2 linked regions of the Pararoseomonas sp. SCSIO 73927 genome follow. The protein of the gene in region 1 binds, or shares a complex with, the protein of each later gene. Links are inferred from orthologs where the notes say so. Each region holds a gene or a part of one and is shown on either strand. Other genes may lie near its edges.

Region 1 (9,108 bases):
CCGACGTCGCTGCTGCCGTGAAGGACGGAGTATTCCCGTCCGGCCTGGCGCACTATCTCGAGTACGGGTGGAAGGAGGGGCGGCCGCCCTTCGATCCGCAACGGTCCTACGCCCGGCGTATCCCATCTTCGTCCTGAGAAGGGGCCTCAAAGAGCTGCTTGGCTTCTCGGTGTTTCGACCTCCTGATCGGGTTCGGCTGATCAGGAGGTGGACATGGCACGTCTGTTCTGGCCATCGGATGGCGCCTGGGCGGCCATCGATCCACATCGGCCACGTGGCAGGCCAAGTAGGCGGCGGATCGATGGTCGTCGTCCCGACCGGGATCCTCGGCGAGTACTTGGCGCGGGTCTAGAACGCTTCGAAGAGGCGCCCCCTGTCGGTCATTGCCCGGCGCCCCGGGGTACTGCGCGCTCGATGACGATCCTCTCTCCCTGTATCCGGGCCACGGCCTGCAAAACCTGCGGGTTCTGCTCGCCCGAGCCTGAGCAGCGCGGGATGAGAGGGTACTGGTTGGTGTAGCGGTAGAGGCGGTCCACGCCGGACGAGGTGCAGAGGCCAACGCGCACCTCGACCCCGCTCACGGCGACGGCGTCGGAGAGGATGCCCTCGAAGAAGGTGTACATCCCCCCCAGCAATCCCGTCTCGTCCCGCAGGGCGATCTCCCTGCTGCCGGTGGTTGCCGCGAGCTCCGCAACCTGCTTCGCAAGATCCTTCTGAAAGTTCCACCTGCCGCGGGCTTCCGAAGCGGAGACCAGGCCGGAGACGAGCAGCGCCCCGACGAAGACGATGTGGATGGGCCGCCCGTCGCTCCCCTCCACCGACAGGGCGAAGAGTCCGAACAGCACCACGACCGCACCACACGCGATCGGGAACATGATCCGCTCAGGATCCTGGATATGAACCGGGTTCAGATAGATGAGCGAGAGCAGGGGAAGGCAGAGGACGGCAAGAATACCCAGAACGGCGTGCGCGGCTCCTCCCCTGCGGTTCAACGCGTGGGCGGCGATGCAAAGGAGCATGATTAACAGGCCGAGGCTTTCGGGGGAGCGCTCGAAAGCCGCCTTGTAGATGAGGGGGATGTTTCTGAGCAGTGCCGTCAAGCCGGTCTGGGCACTGCCCGTGACCACCGACACCTCGTACGCGCCATCCATGACGACGTAGATCACCAGGACATAGGCCGCGTACAGGACGGCGCCCAATCCGACCATCACCGCCGTCCTCGCGCTTCGGCGGAGACGGGCCCGCATGTCCGCGGATTGCCCAGGGGGTACCCACAGGCAGGCAAGGATCGGAAGGGTCAGGACCAGGAGGGCCAGGGCCTGGTAGACCATGAGGAGGGCGCAGAAGCTCAGGGCGCCCAGGATGTAGGGCAGGAGCGCGCGACGGATGCTCAGCCGGATGGACAGGCCGAGCAGGACGAAGAGGAGCGTCGCGGTAAGCTGCGCAGGATGGAAGCGGGCGAGCCACAATGCCGGCCAGCCGATCAGGACGGTGCAGGCCGTCGCGAAGGCCCATCGCCGGGTGGGCGACAGTACCGGCGTGACGGCCCATCGCACGACGTAGTACCGGGCCACCAGCATGAGGGCAGCGACGATGCCGACCCCCCAGACCTGCCCGCCGCCGACGAGCCATTGCAGGGCCGAGGGTGTCAGGTGCAGCGGGCGCATCGAGAGGAGCGGGAAGATCTGTACCTGGTATCCCAGCCCGACAGCGTTGTAGGCCCGGAACAACCCCCACTCCTCCAGCAGGGGGCGAACGGCCCAGAGACTCGCCGCCGCGAGGACCAGGACAGTGAGAACTTCGGCGTAGGGAAGCCAGGAAGGCCGGTCCTGCTCCTGCCCTGCCGTCAGGGGAAGGGAAGCGCTTGGCGCGATCGGTGCGGCTTGCGACAAGGCTGGTCCTGCATCGTTGCTTGATGATGCTGCGTAGTAGCGGTCCCGCGAATCTCCGTCGAGCGGTCGCCCGATGCCCTACTGTCCTGCGGTTCCAGGGGGGGCACGCTCGATGACGACCTTGCCCCCCTGCATCCGCGCGACCGCGACCAGCGTGTCCTGCGCGGCAGGTGCTGCGCAGCGCGGGGTGGTGGCGATCGGGTACCGGAGGGCATCGGGGTGAATGCGGTCCACGCCATCCGGGGTGCAGAGGTTGACCCATGACCTGACGCCCAGGACGAGCAGGGCCTCCGACAGCGTGTTGCCGAGATAGGTGTAGACGTCGCCGAGCAGCCCTGTTTCATCGCGCAACAGGATGCGCCCGGCCCCGGAGGTCCGCGCGAGGTTCGCGACCTGCGCGCCGATGTCCTTCTGGAAATTCCACCTGGCACGGGCCTGATGAGCGGACGCCGCCCCGGAGGCCAGCAGGGCCGCGACGAGGAGGATGCACGGCGGGCTGGCGATCCGCCCGGGTCTCCCGACCATGAGGAGGGCGAGCAGGAGCACCGTGGCGCCGCAGGCGATCGGGAACATCGCGCGCTCGGGATCCTGGAGGTGAGCGGGAAGGATGTAAGTGAGGGACAGCAGCGGGAGCAGCAGCACGGCCAGCGAGCCCAGGAGGGCATGGAGCCTGCCGCGCCGCGGCTCCGGTCCGGATGCGGCAGCGCAGAGCAGGGCCATGAGCAAGCCGAGGATCTCCGGGGAGCGCCCGAAGGTTGCCCCGTAGACGGTGGCGATGTTGCCGAGCAGCAGCGCCACCGGATTGGACCTCACCACTCCCGCCGCCAGTGCCAGCTCATAGACGCCGTCCATGGTCGCATAGATCACTGCCACGTAGAGCGCGTAGAGGGCGAAGCCCGTCGCCACCATGATCGCGGATCTGGCGCCCCGACGCAGGCGGGCCGGCATGTCCCCGGCCTTCCCCGGAGGCACCCACAGGCCGGCGAGAAAGGGGATGGTGCACACCAGGAGAGCGACCGCCTGATAGGTCATGAGAAGCGCGCAGAGGCTCAGCGCGCCCATGACGTGGGGCAGGACGGTGTTCCGGATGCAGAGCCGGAGACCGCAGCCCAGCAGGACGAAGAACAGTGTCGCGGAGAACTGCGCAGGGTGGAACCGGCCGAGCCATAGTGCCGGCCAGCCGACCAGGACCGTGCAGGCCGTTGCGAAGGCCCATCGCTGGACGGGCGGCAGCACCGGCGCAACAGCCCATCGCGCCACGGCATACCGGGTCGCCAGCAGAAGGGCGGCCACCACGCCGACCCCCCATACCTGCCCGCCCCCCAGGATCCATTGCAGGGCAGAGGGCGTTAGGTGGAGAGGGCGTAGCGCAACGACGGAGAAGGTGCCCAACAGGTAGGACAGGCCCGAGCTGGCATAGATGGCGAACAGGCCCCATTCCTCCAGCAGAGGGCGGACGGCCCAGAGGCCCATCGCCATGAGGAGCAGGATCGTGAACGCCTCGGCGAAGGGAAGCCACCGGGGCCGCTCCTGCTCAAGCGCAGGGGAGGGCGAAGCGGGGCGTGTGGAGGGCGCAACCTGCGACACGAGCCCTACATGCCTGTTGAGTTCTGCCTAGTAGCTGTCCCCTCAACGCAAGTCGAGCGGCCGCCCGCAGCTTGTTGCGGCACCCGCGCCGGGGAAAGACACGGGCGGGGATCATGCCGACCGGGCCGAACGGCCGGGGGGCGGTCCGGGCGGGCGGTGCATGATCCCCGGGGTTCATCCCGGCAGATCCAAGACCCCTCGCGGCCGAGCTGTCCGGCGGGGGCAAGGGGATGAAAGGGCTTGCGCCCGCCACGATCGGTGCCGGTGCCTCGCACCCGAAGCCCCGGCACACTACATTCACGGGCTGGAACGCCCCGTCCCCTGGAAGCAACCCCCGCCGCATGACCGAAGAAACCTTCGCCGCCGCCACCGATCCCGCGCTGAACGGCGGCGCCGTGCGCCTCACCCGCCTGCCCAACGGCCTGACCGTCGTCTCCGACACCATGGCCCGGGTGGAGACCGCCTCCATCGGCGCCTACGCCCACACCGGCACGCGGGACGAGGAGGCGCAGGAGAACGGCGTCTCCCACTTCCTCGAGCACATGGCCTTCAAGGGCACCGAGCGGCGGGACGCGGCCGCCATCGCGCGGGAGATCGAGAACGTTGGCGGGCACCTGAACGCCTACACGGCGCGGGAGACAACCGCCTACTACGCCAAGGTGCTGAAGGAGGACCTGCCGCTGGCCGCCGACATCCTCGGCGACATCCTCACCCATTCCAGCTTCGCGCCGGAGGAGGTGGAGCGGGAGCGCGGCGTCATCCTGCAGGAGATCGGGCAGGCGAACGACACGCCCGACGACATTGTCTTCGACCATTTCCAGGAGACGGCCTTCGCCGGCCAGCCCATGGGCCGCCCGACGCTCGGCCCCGCCTCCATCATCGAGACGCTGCCGCGCGAGGCGCTGACGGGCTACATGCGCCGCCACTACGGCCCTTCCCGCATGGTGGTGGCCGCGGCCGGCGCGGTGGACCACGACAACCTCGTGGACCTCGTGAAGACCCACTTCGCCGACCTGCCTGATATCGACGGGCACAGCGCCGAGCCCGCCCGCTACACCGGCGGCGAGTTCCGGGAGGAGCGGGACCTCGACCAGGTCCACCTGCTGCTGGGCTTCCCCGGCCCGGCCTATGGCGACCCGATGCACTACCCGACGATGCTGCTCTCCACGATCCTCGGCGGCGGCATGTCGTCCCGCCTGTTCCAGGAGATCCGGGAGAAGCGGGGGCTGGTCTACTCCGTCTATTCCTTCCACTCCCCCTACCGGGATGCCGGCCTCTTCACCGTCTATGCCGGCACGGGCGAGGAGCAGGCGGCGGAGCTGATGCCCGCCACGCTGGAGGAGCTGCGCCGCGTGCAGAAGGACGTGACGGAGGAGGAGCTGGCCCGCGCCAAGGCGCAGCTCCGCGCCTCCGTCCTCATGTCCCTGGAATCCACGGGATCGCGCTGCGAGGGGCTGGCGCGCCAGCTGCAGGTCCACGGCCGCCTGATCCCGGTGGAGGAGACGAAGGCGAGGATCGCGGCGGTGACGGTGGAGCAGGTGCAGGCCGCCGCGGCGAAGACCTTCCGCGCCCCGCCGACGCTGGCCGCTCTCGGCCCCGCCGGGCGCGTGCCGCGCCTGCCTGAAGTGGCCGAGAGGCTGGCGGCGTGAGCGCGACGGTCGAGCTTCCCGCGGCAGACGCGCGGGAGGCGCTGGCCGGGCTCGTCGCCGCCGCCCGCGCCGCGGGGGCCGACGCGGCGGACGCGATGCTGGCCGCCGGCGCCTCCCTCTCCGTCGGGATGCGGCTGGGAGAGGTGGAGCAGGTCGAGCGCTCCGAGGGCTTCGATATCGGGCTCCGCGTCTTCGTCGGCCGCCGCCAGGCGATCGTCTCCACCACGGATTCCGACCCGCGCGGCTTCGAGGCCCTCGCCGAGCGCGCCGTCGCCATGGCGCGCGCCGTGCCGGAGGACCCCTTCGGCTTCCTGCCGGACCTCGTGCCCTCGGTGGCCGACCTGCCGCTCGACATGGATGACGGCGTGGAGCCGGACGTGGCCTCCCTCTCCGCGCGCGCCCGCCGCGCGGAGGAGGCCGCCCGCGCCATCCCCGGCGTGACGAACTCCGAGGGCGCGGATGCCGGCTGGCAGCGCACGGTGATCGCGCTGGCCGCCTCCAACGGCTTCTCCGGCACCTACACCCGCAGCGGCCACAGCCTCTCCGTCACGGCCCTGGCCGGGCAGGGCACGGGGATGGAGCGGGACTACGACTACGCCTCCGCCACCCACCTCTCGGACCTGGACGAGCCGGAGACCCTGGGTCGCAACGCGGGGGAGCGGGCGGTGCGCCGCCTGAACCCCATCCGCCCCGCCACCGCCCGCCTGCCCGTGCTATACGACCCGCGCGTGGCCGGCTCCATCCTCGGCCACCTGACAGGGGCGGCGAACGGCGCCTCCGTCGCGCGCGGCACGAGCTTCCTGCGCGACAGCATGGGCCAGCGCATCATGGCCCCGGGCCTGACCGTGCGGGACGATCCCACCCGCCCGCGCGGCCCCCGTTCCCGGCCCTTCGACGCCGAGGGCATGCCCACAGCCCCGCTGGCGATCGTGGAGGACGGGGTGCTGCAGCACTGGCTGCTGGACTGGCGCTCCGCCCGGCAGCTCGGCCTCGCCTCCAACGGCCGTGCCTCCCGCGCCGTGGGTGGCCCGCCCTCGCCCTCCACCACCAACCTGTGGCTGGAACCGGGCGCGCTAACGCCCGAGGCCCTGATGGCCGATATCGCCGAGGGTCTCCTGGTCACGGAGATGATCGGCAGCAGCATCAACGCCACGACCGGCGATTACAGCCGTGGCGCCTCCGGCTTCATGATCCGCAACGGGGAGCTCGCCGAGCCCTTCTCCGGCGTGACCCTGGCGGGAAACCTGCGAGAGATGTTCCTGCACATCACCCCCGCCAACGACCTGCGCTTCCGGCGGGGCACCGACAGCCCGACGCTGCGGATAGATGGGCTGACGATGGCAGGGGCCTGAGGACGCGCGCGCCAGCACCAGGGGGCTCCGCCCCCTGGACCCCCGCCAAGGGCCTGAGGCCCTTGGATCCCCATTTGGCTGCCGCCGTGCGGTCCTGACACGGGGCCTCCTCGTGATGGACCTGATCCTGCCCTTGCAGTCGCCTCGGGTCATGGACCCGAGGCGCACCGCCAGCCCGGTTGATTCCAAAGCCTGGAAAAAGATGATGGAGAGGGGTCCGGGGAGAGGAAGAATTCCTTCTTCCTCTCCCTGGCCACAGACCGCCCGCGCAGGACTACTCCGCGGCGCCCAGGGCAACGAAGTGCGGGTTGCGGTAGTCGGGTTTTCCGTAGGCGAGAGGCTTGCCGTCCAGCGTTTCCACCCGTCCTCCGGCGGCGCGCAGCACAGCGTCTCCCGCAGCGATGTCCCACTCCATGGTGGTGCCGAGCCGGGGGTAGAGGTCTGCCTCGCCGCGCGCCAGGAGGCATAGCTTCAGGGAGCTGCCGGCGGCGCGGAAGGCGGCCACCTTGCGGCCGAGAAGGAAGGCCTCCATTGCGGCCGCGTCGCCGTGGGAGCGGGAGCCGACCACGGTCAGCCCTTCCAGCGGCGCGGGGCGCGCGGCGATGGGGCGTTCGCCGGTGGCGTCGGCCAGCCTTGCCGTGCCGGGGCCGGCGCCGAGATAGGTCTCGCCCCGCGCGGGCACGACGACCACGCCCAGCACCGACGCGCCGCTCTCGATCAGGGCGATGTTCACGGTGAACTCGCCGTTGGCGCTGATGAACTCGCGCGTGCCGTCCAGCGGGTCCACCAGCCAGAAGCGCGGGCCAGCTACCGCCGGGGAGAGGTCGTCGCAGGCTTCCTCCTCCGACACCACGGGGATGTCGGGAGTCAGGGCGCGCAGCGCGGGCAGGATCACCCTCTCCGCCGCTTGGTCCGCCGCCGTCACGGGGCTGCCATCGGCCTTATAGGCGGCGGTGCAAGCGCCGTAGAAGCGCATCGCGGCGCGCCCCGCTTCCTCCGCCACCGGGCGGACGGCCGCGAGGAGCCCGGCGAGGTCGAGCGCGGCGTCAGGCATCGCCGCCCCGCAGCAGGCCACGGGCCTCCATCCCCGCCACGATCAGCTCGGCCGCGTCCTCCGGCCCTATCCGCGCGGTCTCGATGTGCAGCTCCGGGGAGAGCGGCGGCTCGTAGGGGCTGGAGACGCCGGTGAAGTTGCTGATCTCGCCCGCGCGGGCCTTGCGGTAGAGGCCCTTGGGATCGCGGCTCTCCGCCACCTCCAGCGGCACGTCCACGTGGACCTCCAGGAAGTCGCCCTCCGGCAGCAGGCGGCGCACCATGTCGCGCTCCGAGCGGAAGGGAGAGATGAAGGAGGCGAGGACGATGAGGCCGGCATCGGCCATCAGCTTCGCCACCTCGCCCACGCGGCGAATGTTCTCCACGCGGTCGGCGTCGGTGAAGCCGAGATCGCGGCAGAGGCCGTGGCGCAGGTTGTCGCCGTCCAGCAGGTAGGTGTGCTTGCCCAGGGCGAAAAGGCGGCGCTCCACCAGATTGGCGATCGTGGACTTTCCGGCGCCCGAGAGGCCGGTGAACCACAGCACGCAGGGGCGCTGCCGCTTCCTCTCCGCCCGCGCATTGCGGCCCACGTCCACGGACTGCCAGTGGATGTTCTGCGCGCGCCGCAGCGCGAAGTGGATCAGCCCGGCCGCCACCGTCTCGTTCGTCATTCGGTCGATAAGGATGAAGCCGCCGGTTCCGCGGTTCTCCGCATAGGGATCGAAGGCGATCGGTTGGTCGAGGCTGATGTTGCACACCCCGATCTCGTTCAGCTTCAGCTCGCGCGCCGCGCTCTGCTCCAGCGTGTTGACGTTGACCTTGTGCTTGAGGGTGGTGACGGAGGCGGCGACCGTCTTCGCCCCGATCTTCATCAGGTAGCCGCGCCCGCTGAGCATCGGGCTATCATTCATCCAGATGAGGGTGGTCTCGAACTGGTCGGAGACCTCGGCGGGGCTCTCGGCGGCGCAGATCACGTCACCCCGGCTGCAGTCCACCTCGTCCTCGAGCGTGATCGTGACGGACTGGCCGGCGGTGCCGTGGGGCATCTCCCCATCAAGGAGCACGGAGGCGACGCGGCTCTCCCGCGCGGAGGGCATGATCTTCACGGCATCGCCGGGCAGCACGGTTCCGGAGGCGATGAGGCCGGAGAAGCCGCGGAAGCTCGAGTTCGGGCGGTTCACCCATTGCACGGGCATGCGGAAGGGCGCGTTCCCCGGCTGCCGGGCGATGCCCACCGTTTCCAGGTGGGCCATGAGCGTGGGGCCGGCGTACCAGGCCATGTTGCCGCTGCGCTCCGTGACATTGTCGCCCATCAGCGCGGAGACGGGGATCGGGACGACCTTGTCGATCGCGAGCGAGGCGGCGAAGGCCATGTAGTCGCCGAGGATGCGGTCGAAGGCTTCCCGCCCGTAGCCCACGGTGTCCATCTTGTTCACCGCCAGCACCACGTTGCGGATGCCGAGCAGCGAGACGAGGTAGGAGTGGCGGCGCGTCTGGGTCAGCACGCCCTTGCGCGCATCGACCAGGATCACGGCCAGGTCGGCGGTGGAGGCGCCGGTGACCATGTTGCGCGTGTACTGCTCATGGCCCGGCGTG
Region 2 (9,835 bases), 1.3 Mb from region 1 along the record:
GCGGTTGGCGATCTGGCTGGTCACGCGCTTCGTCGCCGTGTCCTTGCGGGTGGTGCGCCAGCCCGCCACCATCGTGTCCATCCCCTCCGCCCTCGCGCGGGCCCATGCGCGGGGGATGTCCGCCGGGTCGTTCTGCCCGTCCCCGTCCAGCGTGGCGATCCAGGGGGCGCGGGCGGCGCGGATGCCCGTGACGATGGCGGCGGACTGCCCGCAGGAGGCGGCGTGGCGCAGCAGCCGCACGTTGCCCAGCGCCCGGACCGCCGCCGCCGTCCCGTCGGTGGAGCCGTCATCCACGTAGATGATCTCGTGCGGGGTGCCCGCCAGGGCGGCGGCGATCTCCGCCACCAGCGGCCCGACGTTCGGCGCCTCGTTCCGGACCGGCACCACCACGCTGATCTCGGGGCTGATCTCGGGGCTGATCTCGGGGGCGCCGATCCCAGGGGAGCCGGCCCCAGGGGAGCCGATCGCAGCGGGGCCGGCCGCGAGGGCGCCGGGGCCATCGTCAGGGCTGGGGCCGTCCGGCGGGCTGGAGGTGGGAGGCATGCGGCGGCGGGGGGTAGCAGGGGGCGGCGGGTGCGTCCAGCACGGCGGTTGCGGCCCCCCTTAGACAGTCCGATATTAGAGCCCATATTGCGCCACCCGCGGCGCGCCCTTCCCCTCTCCCAACTGCGGGACGCCATGCCTTTCGACGCCCAGGCCCCATTTCTGAGCACCGCGGCCGCTCCGGCCGGGCGAACCCGCGCCGTCGCCTGGTGGCTGCTGGCGGTCGCGGCCATGGTCTGGGTCATGGTGGCCCTCGGGGGCGCCACGCGGCTGACGGGCTCCGGCCTCTCCATCATGGAATGGGCGCCGCTGCGCGGCACCCTGCCGCCGATGAGCGAGGCGGAGTGGAACCGGCTCTACGACCTCTACCGCACCATCCCGCAGTACGAGCTGGTGAACCGCGGCTTCGGGCTGGAGGGCTTCAAGGGCATCTTCTGGCTGGAATGGTCCCACCGCCTCTGGGGCCGGCTGATCGGGCTGGTCTACGGGCTGGGGCTGCTGTGGTTCTGGCTGCGCGGGGCGATCCCAAAGGGCTATGGGGCGCGGCTGCTGCTGCTGCTGGCCCTCGGCGGGCTCCAGGGCGCGGTGGGCTGGTTCATGGTCGCCTCGGGCTTCGAGGCGGACCGCACCGCCGTCTCCCCCTGGCGGCTGGTGATCCATCTCGGCCTCGCCCTGCTCCTCTTCGGGGTGCTGCTCTGGACCGCCCTGTCCCTGCTGCGGCCGGAGCGGGACGCGCCGCCGGAGGCGCGGTCCCTGCGCCCCCTGGCCCATGCCACGGCGGGGCTGGTGGTGCTGACGATGCTGGCGGGCGGCTTCGTGGCCGGGATCAAGGCGGGGCTGGACTACAACACCTTCCCCCTCATGGGCGGTAGGCTGGTGCCGGAGGGCTACGGCGGCACCGCCTTCCTCCACGCCCTGGTGGGGGACGTGGCGACGGTGCAGTTCAACCACCGGCTGCTGGCCACCCTCGCCGGCCTCGCCGCCCTCGCCCTCGGGGCGCTGGGGCTGGCGCGCCTGCCGGCCGGCCGGGCGCGGCGCGCAACGGCCGGCTTCGCGGCGCTGGTGGCCCTCCAGTACGCGCTCGGCGTCGCCACCCTGCTGCTCGTGGTCCCCCCCGCGCTCGGCACGCTGCACCAGACGGTGGCGGTGGCGGTGCTGGCCGGCGCGCTGGTTCTGCTGCACGCGCTGCGGCGGCCCCGCGCGGGCCGACCTGCTTGAGCGACCCCCCTGCCCCTGAGGATCTTTTCAGGACTGTCCTCGAGGCTCTGCCGCACGGCGTCTGCGTTTATGGCCCGGACCGGCGGGTGCGGCTTGTGAACGCGGCCTACCAGCGCATCATGGAGGGGTCCGAGGTGGCGGTGGGCGAGCACCATGCCGACATCGTCGCCCGCCGCGTGGCGAGCGGCGAGTACGGCCCTCAGACGGAGGAGGCCCTGCGGCTGATGCAGGAGGACTTCTCCAACCCCCGCGCCTACGAGCAGATCCGCACCCGGCCGAACGGCACGGTGGTGGTGGCGCGGATCGTGCCGCTGCCGGATGGCGGGCAGGCGGCCGTGTTCACGGACGTGACCCGTCGCGCCAAGGCGGAGGCCGCCGCCCGGCAGCGCACCCAGACCCTGCAGGCTATGCTGGACAACCAGCCCGACGGGCTCGCCCTGTTCGACGGCGAGGGCTTCCTGATCGCGGCCAACGCCCTGGCCGCGCGGCTGACGGGGCTGGGCGAGGAGACGATGCGCCCCGGGCGCCACGTGGACGAGCTGCGGCTGCTCCAGCTCGCCTCCCTCGAGTTCGGGGACATAAGCAGCCCGGCGGCGCGGGACGCGATCGCGCGCAGCCGGGGCACGATCGCGGAGACGGGCCGCTTCGTCCGCACGCGCCCGGACGGCACGGTGCTGGAGGTGCGGACCGACCCCATGCCCGGCGGCGGCTTCATCCGCGCCTATCGCGACGTAACGGAGGAGCGGCGGGCGCGGGCGGAGCTGGAGGCGGCGCGGGACGCGGCCGAGGCGGCTTCCCGCGCCAAGACCGGCTTCCTGGCGACGATGACGCACGAGCTGCGCACGCCGCTGCACGCCGTGATCGGCTTCTCCGAGGCGATCCTGGAGGAGGCGCGGCCGGAGGTGGTGCGGGACCACGCGAAGGAGGTGCTGGCGGCGGGGCGGCAGCTTCTCGGGCTGGTGGACGGGCTGCTGGAAGCGACGCGGATCGAGGCCGGCACCCTCTCCCTCCGCGGCGCGGTGCTGGACCCCCTGCCCATCCTGCGCGCCGCCGCCACCAGCGCCCGCCGTGCGGCCGATGGGGCAGGGATCGCTTTCGAGGAATCCCTTCCCGCGGCGCTGCCTGCCATGCGCGGCGATGGCGGGCGGTTGCGCCAGGTGCTGGACGCCCTCATCTCCAACGCCGTGAAGTTCACGCCCGCCGGCGGGCGGGTGACGCTCTCCGCCGCGCCGCTCGAGGGCGGCGGGATGGAGATCGCCGTCGCCGACACGGGTATCGGCATGGCGGCGGAGGATATCCCCCGCGCCTTCGAGGCCTTCACCCAGCTCGAGGCCGGGCTGAGCCGGCGCTACGCCGGCTCCGGCCTCGGCCTCTACCTCTCCCGCGCCCTAGCAGGGGCGATGGGGATAGGTCTGGAGCTGCACAGCACGCCCGGCAAGGGCACCACCGTCCGGCTGGCCGTGCCGCCGGCCGAGGAGAGTTCGGCATGAGCCAACAGACCACGGGCGATACGCCGCTCGACGCTACCGCTCGCCTGTTCTTCCGCGAGCTGGACGGGGGCGAAGCCGCCCGCATCACCGCCGAGGCGCTGTCCGGCGCCGAGGACGGGGAGCTGTTCCTGGAGTACCGGGAGAGCGAGATGACGAGCCTGGAGGACGGCCGCATCCGCTCCGCCACCTTCGACACGCAGCGGGGCTTCGGCCTGCGCGCCGTGCGCGGTGCGGCGGCGGCCTACGCCCATGCGGGCGAGGTGACGGGCCCAGCCCTGCGCCGCGCCGCCGCCGCGGTGCGCGGGCTGCCGGGCGAGGGCAGCATTCGCGTAGCCGAGCCGCCGCGCGCGACGAATGCCCGGCTCTACGATTCCGCCAACCCGCTGCCCGCGATGGACTTCGCGGCGAAGACGGCGCTGCTGGCGGGGATCGACGCCTATGCGCGCGGCCGGGATTCCCGCGTGGTGCAGGTGATGGCCTCGCTCTACGGCGAGTGGCAGGCGGTGCGGATCATCCGGGCCGACGGGCGCGAGGTGGCGGACCTGCGCCCGCTGGTGCGGCTGAACGTGAACGTGGTGGTGGAGAAGGACGGCCGGCGCGAGACGGGCAGCTACGGCACAGGCGGCCGCTTCTCCTACGACCGCGTGCTGGGCGAGGCCACCTGGAAGGCCGCGGTGGACGAGGCGCTGCGCGGGGCCGTGCTGAACCTGGACAGCGTGCCCGCGCCGGCGGGCGAGATGGAGGTGGTGCTCGGCCCGGGCTGGCCGGGCATCCTGCTGCACGAGGCGATCGGCCACGGGCTGGAAGGCGACTTCAACCGCAAGGGCACCAGCGCCTTCGCCGGGCTGATGGGCCAGCGCGTGGCCAGCAAGGGCGTGACGGTGGTGGATGACGGCACCCTGCCCGACCGCCGCGGCAGCCTGACGATCGACGACGAGGGCACGCCCAGCGGCCGCACCGTGATGATCGAGGACGGCATCCTGACCGGCTTCATCCAGGACCGGCAGAACGCGCGGCTGATGGGCGTGAGCCCCACCGGCAACGGGCGGCGCCAGAGCTACGCCCACGCGCCGATGCCGCGCATGACGAACACGGTGATGCTCGGCGGCGATCACCACCCGGAGGAGATCCTGCGCAGCGTGAAGCGCGGCATCTACGCCGTGAACTTCGGCGGCGGGCAGGTGGACATCACCTCCGGCAAGTTCGTCTTCTCCGCCTCCGAGGCCTACATGATCGAGGATGGCCGGCTCGGCGCGCCGGTGAAGGGCGCGACGCTGATCGGCGACGGGCCGAGCGCGCTGACCCAGGTCTCCATGATCGGCAACGACATGGCGCTGGACGCGGGCATCGGGACCTGCGGCAAGCAGGGCCAGGGCGTGCCGGTGGGCGTGGGCCAGCCGACGCTGAAGATGATGGGGCTGACAATCGGCGGCACGGCCGTCTGAGTTGGGCGGCTGGGACCTCCTCCTCGCGGGTCTCGCCGTTGCCGTCGCGTCCGTCGTGCAGCTCTCGGCGGGGCTGGGGCTGACGCTGGTGGGGGTGCCGATGCTCGTCGCGATCGACCCGCGGCTGGTGCCGGTGCCCTTCATCCTCTCCGCGCTGCCGATGATGTTCGGGCAGTGGCGGGTGGATTCGCGCCATGTGCCGAAGGGGCTGCTGCTGCCCTCCGTGCTCGGCGTGGTGCTGGGCACGGCGGCGGGGATGGCGCTGGCCGTGTTCAGCCCGGGCATCGCGACGCCGCGCGGCTACGGGATCGTCACGCTCGTGGCCGTGGCGCTGGCCGTCGCCGTGCCGCGGCTGCAGCCCACCACGCCGATGCTGGCGGGGGCGGGCCTCGTCTCCGGCGTGATGGGCGGGATCTCCGGCGTGCACGGGCCGCTGATGGGGCTGGTGGTGTCCCACCTGCCGGCGGGGGCGGTGCGGGGCTTCCTCGGGCTGTTCTGGCTGCTGGCGCACCTCACCCTTCTCGCCATGGCGATCCCCGCCGGGCGGCTGGGCTGGGGGGAGGTCTGGCTGGCGCTGGGCCTGCTGCCGGGCGTGGCGCTGGGGGCCGCGCTCTCCGGCCCGGCGCGGCGGTTGCTGCACGGGCCGAGGCTGCGCTGGGCCATCCTCGGCATCTCGGCGGCGGGCGGGATCGCCCTGGTGATGAGAGGATGAATCCGATGCGCCCTGCGAGGCCCGACGAGGCGGAGGCAATCCGCGCGCTGGTGCAGCGGGCCTATGCCCCCTACGTCCCGCTGATCGGCCGCCGCCCCGCACCGATGGACGACGACTTCGCCGCGCGGATCGCGCAGAGGCAGGCGCACGTGATGGAGCGGGACGGCGTCGTCATCGCCCTGGCGGTGATCGAGGCCCGCGCGGACCACCTCTGGATCGAGAACTTGGCGGTGGAGCCCGGGCTGCACGGCGGCGGCATCGGCCGAGCCCTGCTCGCCTTCGCGGAGGCGGAGGCGCGACGGCTGGGCCTGCCGGAGCTGCGGCTGCTGACGAATGCGCGGATGGAGCGCAACCGCGCCGTCTACGCCCGGGCCGGCTTCCGGGAGACGGAGGAGCGGGAGGAGCACGGCCTCCACCGCGTCTACATGGCCCGACGCCTGAACCCGGCCTGAACCCGGCCTGATCCGGCGGCCGGGCGAGCCCCCGGCCCTGGCGGCACGCCGCGGGCCGGGGCTATGGTCCGCGCGACCGGGTGCGGGCCGCGGCCTGCCTGCCAAGGGATGCCGATGCGCGAAACGCCCCCCCGCCTTCTCCGCCTGCTCGGCGCTTTCTTCGGCGGGGCGGCGCTGCTGGCCCTCGCCGGCGCGGGCGGCGCGGCGGCGCAGGAGCCGCTGCGGCTGCGCGTGGTGGGCGGCCTCGGCGGCGTCTCCCAGTACACGCGCCACGAGGAGCCCTTCTGGCGGGAGCGCGTGCCGGAGCTGACGCGGGGCCGGGTGGTGGCGGAGATCACCCCATCGGACCGCTCGGGCATCCCGCCGGACGCGATGCTGGCGCGGATCGGGCGCGGGGACGTGCCCTTCGGCACCATCCTGCTGGCCGGGGCCGCGGCGGAGGAGCCGGAGTTCCAGGCGCTGGACCTGCCCCTGCAGAACCCGGACATCGCGGCGCTGCGCCGGACCGTGGGGCTCTACCGTCCCCACCTCCAGCGCCTGCTGGCGGAACGTTACGGGGTGGAGCTGCTCAGCGTCCTCACCTATCCCGCCCAGGTCGTCTGGTGCCGCCAGCCCTTCGCCTCGCTGAAGGACCTCGCGGGGCGGCGCATCCGCATCTCCTCCCTCGGCCAGGGCGAGGTCTTCGAGGCGCTCGGCGCCACCCCGGTCTCCGTGCCCTTCGCCGGCATGGTGGGGGCCATGCGGGACGGGGCGGTGGAGTGCGCCGTGACCGGCGCGCTCTCCGGCGGCGCCATCGGACTGCAGGCGGTTTCCACGCACATCCAGGACATGGCGCTGAGCTGGGGCGTCTCCATCTTCGTCGCCAACCGCGCGGCCTGGAACGCCCTGCCGGAGGATCTCCGCGCGCCGCTGCGCGCGGGGCTGGGCGAGCTGGAGGCGGCCATCTGGGCGAGCGTCGAGGGCGAGACGGCGGAGGGGATGCGCTGCGCCACGGGCGCGGCGGGATGCACCGGCACGGCGGGCCGCCTGACCGCCGTGCCGATGACGTCCGACGACGCGGAGCTGCGGCGCGGCCTCCTCAACTGGACCGTGCTGCCGCGCTGGATCGACCGCTGCGGGCCGGACTGCGCCGCGGTGTGGAATGCCTCCCTCGCCGCCGGGTCGGGGGTCCAGGCCCATGCCCGCTGATCCGCCGGCGCGACGACGCCTGACGGCCTGGAGCGGGCGGATCAGCGTCCGTGCCGCGGGGATCGTGCTGCTGATGCTGGTGGTGCTGGGCACCCTCTCCGGCGGGGCGGCGCTTCTCGGGGCGCGGCAGGCGGCCATCATCGAGGAGCTGGGCATCCGCCAGCGCGGCCAGACGGAGGCGGTGGACGGCTTCGCCAGCGCCCTGTTCGCCTTCAGCGGCTTTCTCTCCAACGTCGCGCTGGGGGAGGTGCGGCCGGCCGTGGCCGCCCGGCGCGTGACGCGGCAGGCCGAGCTGCTGACGGCGGAGTACGACCGGCTGATCGAGCGCATCGGCGGCCGGCTGGACCCGCTGCTGGTCACACTCACGCGGGACATGGCCCGGCGCATGGGGCCGCTGGCGGAGGAGATGCGCCAGGCCTTCGCCGAGGAGCGGCGGGAGCGCTACGCCCCGCTGAACGATGCCTGGCGCGTGCGCGCCGTGACCTTCGACAGCCTGGTGGACGAGGCCCGCCGCGTGGTGCGCGACGAGGCGGCCGGGAACCTGGACCGGGCGGCGGGGGTGGCGCGGACGGCGCAGGTGGTGAACGCCGCCGGGCTGGCCGTGGGGCTGGTCGGGCTGCTGCTCACCTGGCTCGTCCTCGTCCGCCTCACCGCGCGCCCGCTGGCGCGGGTGGCGGGCGCGATGGAGCGGCTAGCGCACGGGCAGGCGGAGGCCGAGGTGCCGGAGACGGCTCGCCGCGACCAGGTGGGCGAGATGGCGCGCGCGCTGCTGGTGTTCCGCGACAACCTCCTCACCACGCGCCGCCTCGGCGAGCAGGCGCTGGACGGCGCGCGGCGCACGGCGGTGGCGACCACCCAGGCCTCCGACGCGATCGGGCAGATCTCGGACGGCGCGATGACGCAGCTGGCGGAGCTGAACCACCTGGCGGAGGCGCTGACCCATAGCCGCGACGCGATCCGCTCCGTCGGCGGCATCACGCAGGGGTCCCACGAGACGACGAAGGCCGCCCGGCACCTGCTGGCGGAGAGCCTGACGAAGATCGCGGGGCTGGTGGACGTGGTGGATTCCGTGGGCGAGGACACGGAGCGGGTGACGCGGATCGCCAACACCATCGGCCGGATCGCGACGCAGACGAACATCCTGGCGATCAACGCCGCCATCGAGGCGGCGCGGGCCGGGGAGCACGGCCGCGGCCTCTCCGTAGTGGCGGAGGAGGTGCGGGCGCTTGCGGTGAACACGGAGGCGCTGGCGCAGGAGATCGCGGACGCCGTGGTGCGCGCCGGCACCCGCGCGCGGGAGGGACGGCAGAACGCCGCCGCCGTGGGCGAGGCGATGGACGAGCTGGAGCGGCTGGTGGGCGAGAGCGCCCGGCTCTCGGGTGCCACTGCCATCGCCATGGAGCAGCAGGAGGCGACGGTGGGCAGCATTGCCGAGCGCGTGGGGGTGCTGACGCGTATCGGGCAGAGCAACGCCACCTCCGCGGAGGAGATCACGGTGACGATGATCGACCTCTCGCGGTTGGCGGACGAGACGCGGGCGGCGGTGGAGACGGTGGCGGCGGAGGGGCGTTAGGCGCCGGCCTCCGGCAGCATCGCGACGGTTTCCAGCAGCACCCTAGCCGCCGCCGCGCGGTCGAGGATCGCAGCCGACTTCGCCGGCTCGTCCGGATAGACATGGAACAGGATGTTGCGGATCCGCGCCGCGTCCAGGAAGGCGGCGGCGGAGGGAATGCGGCCCAGCCGGTCCATCAGTTCCACCACGTCCCGGCGGGACATGCGGGCGGGGTCGCGCCCCTCCTCTTCCATGGCGATGCGCCGGAAGACGGAACCCTGGAGATGGTTGGCGAGGTTCTCGAAGCGCAGCAGGAAGGCGTCGAGTGCCTCCCCGTGGGCAGCATCCAGTACCGGCAGGGTCTCGGCATCCAGCAGCAGGTGCGGCGCGAGCCAGTCCAGCGAGCGGCGCAGCCGGGCGGCCAGATGCCGCGCCGTGCCGACAGCCTCTGCCACCCCGCTCAGAGCAGAACCCCGGTCTCGGCCGCCACGCGCTCGATCCGGCTCGGCGGGCGGGTCAGTGGGCGCAGGATGAGGTCGGTGGAGAGTTCGTCCAGCGCCGCCTCGATCGCCGCGCCGGCGCGGATGGCCACGGCCTCGTCCACCGATTCCGGCACCTCCACCAGCAGGTCCAGGTCGCCGCCGCGCACTTCCAAACGCGTGCGGGACCCGAAGACGCGCACCGTTGCCGCGGGGCCGAAGCGCTCGGCCACGATCCGCTTGATGGAGGCCACCTCGGCACCCGTCAGGCGGACCGGCGGCGTCACAGCGCCGCCTCCCCGAACACCTTGGACACGTCCCCGCCCCACTCCCCGGCGTTGCGGCGCAGCCAGTGGTCGGCCTGGGTCTCGCCGGAGGAGACGATGCGCTCCAGCGGCGCCAGGAAGCGCTCCTCCCCGTGGCCGCGGGCGCGCAGCCCGTCACGCGCGATGGCCAGGACCTGCTGTCCCACCTCGCGCAGCGGCACGTCGTTGATCACGGAATCCAGCGCGCGGCGCGGCACGTCGGCCCGCAGCGCGTGCATCTGGGCGACCGACCAGTCCCGCACCAGCGCCGCCGCCGCTTTCTGCGCAGCGTCGTCGTAGAGCAGCCCCACCCAGAGGGCCGGCAACGCGCAGACCATGGCGGCGGAGCCCATGTCGGAGCCGCGCATCTCCAGGAAGCGCTTCAGGCGGACATCGGTGAACACGGTGGTCACGTGGTCCGCCCAGTCGCCCATGGTGGCGCGGATGGAGG

What was found.
Region 2: the proteins of VQH23_RS08105 (region 1) and tldD are in contact, whole or in part, in a solved structure (PDB 5NJ9), measured with the Escherichia coli proteins. The link is inferred for Pararoseomonas sp. SCSIO 73927 from one-to-one orthologs.

What each region holds. Positions count from the first base shown.
Region 1 is NZ_CP146232.1:1,699,967-1,709,074, forward strand. What follows is about bases 4,303-7,302. They hold VQH23_RS08105 (TldD/PmbA family protein), read left to right. Parts: upstream 4,303-5,124; coding sequence 5,125-6,480; downstream 6,481-7,302. Other genes in these bases: VQH23_RS08100 (pitrilysin family protein), read left to right, coding at 4,303-5,128; cysQ (3'(2'),5'-bisphosphate nucleotidase CysQ), read right to left, coding at 6,755-7,302. Also shown: VQH23_RS08085 (class I SAM-dependent methyltransferase), read left to right, coding at 1-137; VQH23_RS08090 (hypothetical protein), read right to left, coding at 381-1,892; VQH23_RS08095 (hypothetical protein), read right to left, coding at 1,971-3,371; more of VQH23_RS08100, read left to right, coding at 3,821-4,302; more of cysQ, read right to left, coding at 7,303-7,534; sulfate adenylyltransferase subunit CysN, read right to left, coding at 7,527-9,108.
Region 2 is NZ_CP146232.1:3,032,818-3,042,652, reverse strand. The notes cover bases 2,473-5,471. They hold tldD (metalloprotease TldD), read left to right. Parts: upstream 2,473-3,247; coding sequence 3,248-4,696; downstream 4,697-5,471. Other genes in these bases: VQH23_RS14110 (GNAT family N-acetyltransferase), read left to right, coding at 5,414-5,471; VQH23_RS14115 (TSUP family transporter), read left to right, coding at 4,698-5,408; VQH23_RS14125 (PAS-domain containing protein), read left to right, coding at 2,473-3,251. Also shown: VQH23_RS14135 (glycosyltransferase family 2 protein), read right to left, coding at 1-420; VQH23_RS14130 (COX15/CtaA family protein), read left to right, coding at 679-1,761; more of VQH23_RS14125, read left to right, coding at 1,758-2,472; more of VQH23_RS14110, read left to right, coding at 5,472-5,860; VQH23_RS14105 (TRAP transporter substrate-binding protein), read left to right, coding at 5,975-7,048; VQH23_RS14100 (methyl-accepting chemotaxis protein), read left to right, coding at 7,038-8,621; VQH23_RS14095 (hypothetical protein), read right to left, coding at 8,618-9,055; VQH23_RS14090 (nucleotidyltransferase domain-containing protein), read right to left, coding at 9,061-9,366; VQH23_RS14085 (glutamate--cysteine ligase), read right to left, coding at 9,363-9,835. UniProt on the Escherichia coli protein: Metalloprotease involved in CcdA degradation. Suppresses the inhibitory activity of the carbon storage regulator (CsrA).